DNA from 3 places in the Halomonas sp. 3F2F genome. Region 2 is predicted to be linked to each of the others. Evidence: predicted binding sites of a transcription regulator. Region 2 holds the regulator's gene; each other region holds the start of a gene.
The links. The regulator sigma-54, encoded in region 2, starts transcription at its own class of promoters, with help from an activator protein. The targets are predictions, from matches to a motif close to TGGCACNNNNNTTGCTNT.
Positions count from the first base shown of each region.

Region 1: INT21_RS17745 (HAD-IIB family hydrolase) is a predicted target of sigma-54. The motif match lies at 1,083-1,100, and genes of this name have one in related genera.
Region 3: INT21_RS01690 (NarK family nitrate/nitrite MFS transporter) is a predicted target of sigma-54. The motif match lies at 1,371-1,388, and genes of this name have one in related genera.

Region 1 covers NZ_JABUZE010000175.1:77,582-79,855, forward strand. The annotation lists gene INT21_RS17740 (OmpA family protein) at 1-813, shown strand, start outside; gene INT21_RS17745 (HAD-IIB family hydrolase) at 1,160-2,113, shown strand; gene INT21_RS17750 (glycosyl transferase) at 2,110-2,274, shown strand, end outside.
Region 2 covers NZ_JABUZE010000130.1:86,238-88,511, reverse strand. The annotation lists gene hpf (ribosome hibernation-promoting factor, HPF/YfiA family) at 1-289, opposite strand, end outside; gene INT21_RS12925 (RNA polymerase factor sigma-54) at 388-1,803, opposite strand; gene lptB (LPS export ABC transporter ATP-binding protein) at 1,909-2,274, opposite strand, start outside.
Region 3 covers NZ_JABUZE010000017.1:65,732-68,005, reverse strand. The annotation lists gene INT21_RS01700 (CZB domain-containing protein) at 1-119, shown strand, start outside; gene INT21_RS01695 (patatin-like phospholipase family protein) at 224-1,243, shown strand; gene INT21_RS01690 (NarK family nitrate/nitrite MFS transporter) at 1,545-2,274, shown strand, end outside.

The DNA.
Region 1 (2,274 bases), on a different contig from region 2:
GAGTCATCGCCTGCTAGAGAAATACCCCTGCCGGATGCGCTTGCTGAAGTCCGCCAGCAGCGCACGGTACTCGGCGTATCACCTAGTAGTGATACGCTCAGCCCGTTTGCGATTAGCGCTGCGTTGGGTGTGGCAGGGTTGCCTAAAGCTCGCACTGCTGTTGTGGAGGCGCCACCTTTATTGGCGCGGATTGAAGAAGACTCGATAGATACGCAGACATCGGCTGTCACTAGTAGTCTTCCGCAGTTGCTGCTGCCTACCGATGAGCGTCAGGCTGTTTCACCGTTGGCGGATTACATGGTAGTGCTCACCGACCGTCCACCTATTAATGTACAAAAAGTGTCTGATGTGGCGATGAATAGCGCATTAGCACTTGATGAGAGATTGGCTGAGCGTGTGGAGGCCTCGACGTATCTACCTAATTTGGAAGGCGTTGAAGTTTCCCGGGTCGCCGAAGGGATCAGCCTGCGTGTACAAGATCGGTTGCTATTTCCCTCTGCCGATGCTCAGTTGACAGAAGGGGGCTCAACGCTAGTGGGGTCGTTGATGGATACCATTCAGCGCTTCGAGGGGGAAGTATGGGTGGAGGGGCACTCTGATAGCCAATCCATCAATACCCCAGAGTTTTCGTCCAACTGGGCGCTTTCAAGTGCGCGGGCGATTGCGATCGTTGAGGCACTGGAAGCCGCAGGGGTTGCTCCGGAGCGTTTACGAGCGGTTGGACTAGCCGCAACCCAGCCACTAGAAGATAACGATACTGTTGAAGGGCGAGCGCGCAACCGTCGCGTTGAGGTGGTTATTCACGTTGACTAGGGAATAGATCAAAAAAACCCGCCGGGGAGGCGGGTATGAAAGGGCTTGTCTCACTGCAGCCCACTGGCATCAGGTGAGGGGTGTACAAGGTTGCCAGTGGGTACAATTTGAGTATAGCTATTTGTGGGCTTTTGCCAAGGGCTTGTCGAATTTTCTTCAATTTATTTGCGCGCTATTTTGGTGCGTCATGATTGCGTTGTTTTGGTGCTTATAAAAAGACAGCTGGTTTTTATGAGCCAATCTTCTGATTATTAACAATAAAATTGTATTGGCATACAAACTGCTTGGTTGCTTATCTAAAAGTGGGCGTGTGTAACGACTTTTAAGATTGCAAAAAGGTGGTGCTATGACCGAACAAAGGCATACTGCGTTGCCCAGTGATGCTCAGTCACCAATAGACCCAGCGCCTCAACCGCGTTTGGTAGTCACCGACTTGGATGGTTCATTACTAGATCACCACAGTTATGATTTCTCACCTGCCAAGCCCTGGCTTGCCCGCCTTAAACAGCTAGGGGTTCCGGTCATTCCGGTTACCAGTAAAACTCGCGCTGAACTCATTCCCCTTCGTGAAGCCCTTGGGCTAACGGCGACTCCCTTTATTGCTGAAAATGGTGCCGTTATTGGTCTGCCGCCTGGTTGGTGTCATGCGCGTTTAGATCGCCCTGGTAATGGCCGGGATGGCGTCGTTATTAAACACACCGGCGTTGATAGTGGCTTCATTAAAGCGCGACTAAACGTTTGGCGTAAGCGCTTGGGCGTTCGGTTTACCCGCATGGGCGACTTAAGTCTTCAGCAGGTAATGGCGTTAACTGGGCTTGATGAAATCCGTGCGAAAGCAGCGCGGCAGCGGGAGGGGAGTGAGCCGCTTATTTGGGAGGATAATGCAGCTGCACTTGAAACGTTTCGCATTGCGCTTGAAGGCGATGGCCTTGAACTCACTCAAGGGGGACGCTTTTGGCATGTGATCGGGCGCTTATCTGACAAAGGTGGTGCTGTAGAGTGGCTAATCAAGCGATTTACTGCATTACGAGGCAGTCAACCACTGTCATTGGGCTTGGGCGATGGCCCAAACGATATCACGATGCTGGAAACCGTCGATCAAGCGGTGGTGATTCGAGGTTGCCACGCACTTAATGTTGAGCCGCACAACAGCGCGCTATATCGAACAAACGCGACTGGGCCAGCTGGCTGGGCTGAGGGGGTAGCCCACTGGTGGGGGCGAGATGACGGGCGTCTAGAAATGACGCCAGTGAATGACGCCGCTGCATCAGATTACAAGTCACGGGAGGCTAGCGTATGAGTGATTTCCATCAAAATGGTGTGATAACCGATTTTCACAACTTAACACGCCGGCCAGTTGAAGCCCTTGAACAAGAGCTTTGCCAGTTTGCCAAACGCCGCCCAATGGGGCTGATCTTACCCTCGCTTTTTTCTGAACTGGAAGGGCCTGCGCTGTCGGCG
Region 2 (2,274 bases):
GGGCGCGAGCTTGTGCTTTTTCCTTGTGTTTAACGAGTTGACGGTCAATTTTGTCCGCTAGTGCATCAATCGCAGCATACATATCATTGTCTAATGCTTCTGCGTGTAGATCGGCACCTGCAGCATGCAGGGTGCAGGCAGCTTGCTGACGCTCCTTTTCAACAGATAAGGTCACTTGTACGGTGGTGATATTGTCATAATGGCGCTCAACGCGTTCCAGCTTCTCATTTACATAGTCACGCAAGGCGTCAGTCAGATCTACGTGATGACCAGTGATATTTACTTGCATTGACGTGCTCCTTATCCATCGGACTGTTCTTCGATTGTAACCCTTTTTGCGCTATTGCAAAGCCCCTAGACAGACTTTGTCTCGTTAGCACTGTTTTATTAGCGTAAACGGCGGCGCTCGCTTGAAGAGGGAATACCCATTGATTCACGATATTTGGCCACCGTTCGCCTTGCTACATTAATGCCACCCTCTTCCAATAGCGCCACGAGGCGGCTGTCTGAGAGCGGTTTGCCGGGCGGTTCATCTTGCACCAGTTTTTTGATTCGAGCCCGGATGGCGGTGCTGGAGTGACTGTCGCCGCCGTCCTGGCCACTTACTTGGCTGGAAAAGAAGTATTTGAGTTCGAACACACCGCGCGGGGTATGGATATATTTCTGGGTGGTGACCCTGGAAATAGTAGATTCATGCATTTCAACGGCGTCTGCGATATCGGCTAAGATCAGCGGTTTCATGGCTTCTTCACCGTGTTCCAGAAAGCCTATCTGGCGAGCTATGATTTCTCGGCCCACCCGCAGTAGCGTATCATTTCGACTTGAAAGGCTCTTGATGAGCCAGCGCGCTTCCTGGAGATGCTCTTTTAAAAATTGGTTATCTTGGCTCTTGTCAGCCCGTTTGATGAGGCTTGCGTAGTCAGGTTGAATGCGCAAGCGCGGCAGTGCCTCTGGGTTTAGCTCCAGGTGCCATCCTTCGTGGTCATGGCGGACGACTAAATCTGGCGTTACGTAGCTGTCATCTGTGTCGCCAAAGGCGCTCCCGGGGCGAGGGTCCAGGCTGCGGATCAAGCGGATTACGTCATCAAGCTGCTCATCATCTAGACTTAACCGCCGCTTTAGCAAACGCACATCATCTTTACCGAGCGCTTCAAGAAATTGACGCACTAAGCGCTTGGCAGGCATCAGCAGCGGTGTATCTTCGGGTAGTGAGGCGAGCTGCAGCATTAAGCACTCCCGCAGGTCGCGAGCAAATACACCGGTGGGCTCAAACTGTTGAAGGCGCAGCAAGGTTGTTTCAACTTCACGCTGGCTAAGGCCTTCATGCCCTTGGGCTTTAAGTCCTTCGCGAATGTCATTGAGAGGTTGAGTTAGGTAGCCGTTGGCATCCAGTGCATCGATGAGGCTTTCAGCAATGGCATGGTCGCGTGGTGAAAAATCTGTCATGGCGAGTTGCCAAAGTAAGTGGCCATGCAAACTTTGACCAGCGGCTTGACGCTCAAAGTCAGGCCCCTCGCTGCTGGCACCATGGCTACCTAGGTCTTGATAAGTGTCTGACCAGTCACTGTCAGTTGAGAGTTCGTTAGGAATGCTTTCGGACCATTCAACTTCCTGGGGTTCACTAACGGCCTGTTCGCCGAACTCATCTTCCTGCTCAAGCATTGGATTGGCATCAAGTGCTTGCTGAATTTCTTGACGGAGGTCCAGCGTTGATAGCTGTAACAGGGCGATGGCCTGCTGCAGCTGAGGTGTCATGGTCAGCTGTGTACCGATACGCAATTGAAGAGAAGCTTTCATGACCATCTGAGAACCACTCGTTAATCAGAAAGCTCCACCCTAGTGCGAGTTATGGCTTGGTGCAAGTGCAATAACTATGCCACCACTACTATTTTTTTTGCAGGTGGCTGTTTACAGGCGGAAATCAGCCCCCAAATAAACGTCTCTTACCCGCTGGTTGTTGAGAATTTCCTGAGGGGGGCCACTGGCGATGATATGACCGTCACCTACAATGTAGGCAATATCGCAAATATCTAGTGTTTCCCTGACGTTATGATCAGTGATTAGTACGCCGATATGGCGTTTTTTGAGGGCTCGAATGATCGTTTTAATATCACCCACTGAGATCGGGTCAACGCCGGCAAACGGCTCATCAAGCAGAATAAAGGCAGGCTCTGTCGCGAGGGAGCGTGCGATCTCAACACGTCTACGCTCTCCGCCCGAAAGACTCATGCCGAAGTTGTCACGAATGTGCGTGATGTGAAAATCTTCCAGTAG
Region 3 (2,274 bases), on a different contig from region 2:
CTATGATGGAAGAAGCCAGCAGCCAGCTAGCGCTCCAGCTTGATAAACTGATGGAGCATGCTGTTTATGAGGTTCCCCTTTCAAATGGGCGCCCCTCACCATTAGCAGATTCACCTTGATGACGTGCTGTACGCCTGCCTAGCAGGCGTACACATATCACACCCTTTTATGCCATGCTGAGTGGGTTACTGCGCTTTTAATCACTCACTCAGCAGGGAAGGCAATGTCGCAGATCAAAAAGCTAGATCTCGCTTTACAGGGCGGTGGAGCCCACGGTGCTTATACATGGGGTGTCATCGACCGCTTACTTGAAGATGACCGTATCGAAATAGAGGGCATCAGTGGCACAAGCGCTGGCGCAATGAATGGTGTGGTCATGGCAGACGCCCTCACCCGCGGTAACAAAGAAACGGCTCGCCAAGCGTTACACCAGTTTTGGAAAGCGGTTAGTCGAGCGGGTATGGCGAGCCCAATTCGCCGCTCACCACTTGATGTACTTACCGGAAACTGGTCTCTCGATCACTCACCGGGTTATGTGGCTATGGACCTTTTAAGCCGCCTGGTATCCCCCTACCAACTGAACCCTCTGAATATTAATCCATTGCGTGACATTGTCGCCGAACATATTGATTTCGAACGTGTAAGACGTTGTGAGCAGCTTAAGCTATTTGTGACAGCCACTAACGTTCGTACTGGAAAACAGCGCGTCTTTCGCCGCGAAGAGATGAGTGTAGATGCGGTGATGGCCTCTGCTTGCCTGCCATTTGTATTTCAAGCCGTTGAGATAGAGGGTGAAGCGTACTGGGATGGCGGTTATATGGGTAACCCAGCGCTGTTCCCTTTAATGGAGGAGTGCAGCGCACGCGACATTCTGTTGGTACAGATTAACCCCATCAGTAGAGAAGAAGTCCCCACGTCTGCCTCAGCCATAATGAATCGACTAAATGAAATTACCTTTAATTCCGCCCTGATTAAAGAAATACGCATGATTGCGCTGCTTAAGCGCACACTGGATGAACAGGGCATCGAAAACTGCTATCAGCAAGCGCTCTTCCACCGTATCAGTGGCGAACAGGCGCTAGAGGACCTCTCGGTATCTAGCAAAATGAATTCAGAATGGGCGTTTCTATGTCATCTGTTTGAGCAAGGGCGTGATGCCGCCGAACGCTGGCTAGAAACTCACTTTGAAGCGATAGGTGAAAGTTCAACACTGGATATTGACGCTGTTTATTTGCACGAATAACCAGCACTCAGGTGTCGCACGTCTTCACCGCAGATGCGCCACCTTGGTGCATTACCAGCCTACTGAAACTCTCCACCTATTAAACAAACACACATAAGAAACTGATTTTAAAATTAAAATAATCTTATGGCGAACTAATTGCTTCACTCTTACTGAATGATGGTAGGCGTGGACCAGGCCCAACGGGTACGAGTGCGTCGAGCCTGCCCTTCAATGGCGAAGGCATGTTCTCGTTAACAACATAGCGCCTTTCCAAGCGCCATGTTTTGACCCACTCGTATCGTGCTCTGTGAGGCCATCCATGGACATTCGCAATAAAGCTAACCGCATTCGGCTATTAAACTTCTCTACCCCTCAAATGCGCGCGTTCCACTTTTCTTGGTTCGCGTTCCATATCTGCTTTTTTGGCTGGTTTGGCATCGCTCCACTGATGGCAGTGGTCCGTGAAGATTTATCACTCACCCAAACGCAGATCGGCAATACCATTATTGCCTCCGTTGCTATTACCGTTATCGTCCGCCTGCTCATTGGCGTGCTATGCGATAAAATTGGGCCTCGTAAAACCTATACCGGTTTGTTGATGCTCGGCGCTGTGCCCGTTATGGGCATAGGTTTTGCCAATAGCTTTGAGACCTTCTTACTCGCTCGCTTAGCCATCGGAGCCATCGGCGCATCCTTTGTGATCACCCAATATCACACCACGATGATGTTTGCGCCAAATGTCGTTGGCACCGCCAATGCGACAAGTGCTGGCTGGGGAAACTTGGGCGGCGGTACGACGCAAATTCTGATGCCGTTGATCTTCTCAGGTCTACTAATGCTTGGCGTTAGTGAAACGCTAGGGTGGCGCTTAGCAATGGTAGTGCCTGGCGTCGTACTGTTTTTTACTGGGATTGGCTATTGGCTGTTTACCCAAGACGCTCCCGATGGCAACTTTAGCGACCTGCGCGCCCGCGGTGAGTTACCCGAAGCCACAGGTGAAAATAGCGCAGTACAAAGCTTTCTAGCCGCAGCAAAAGATATTCGCGTAT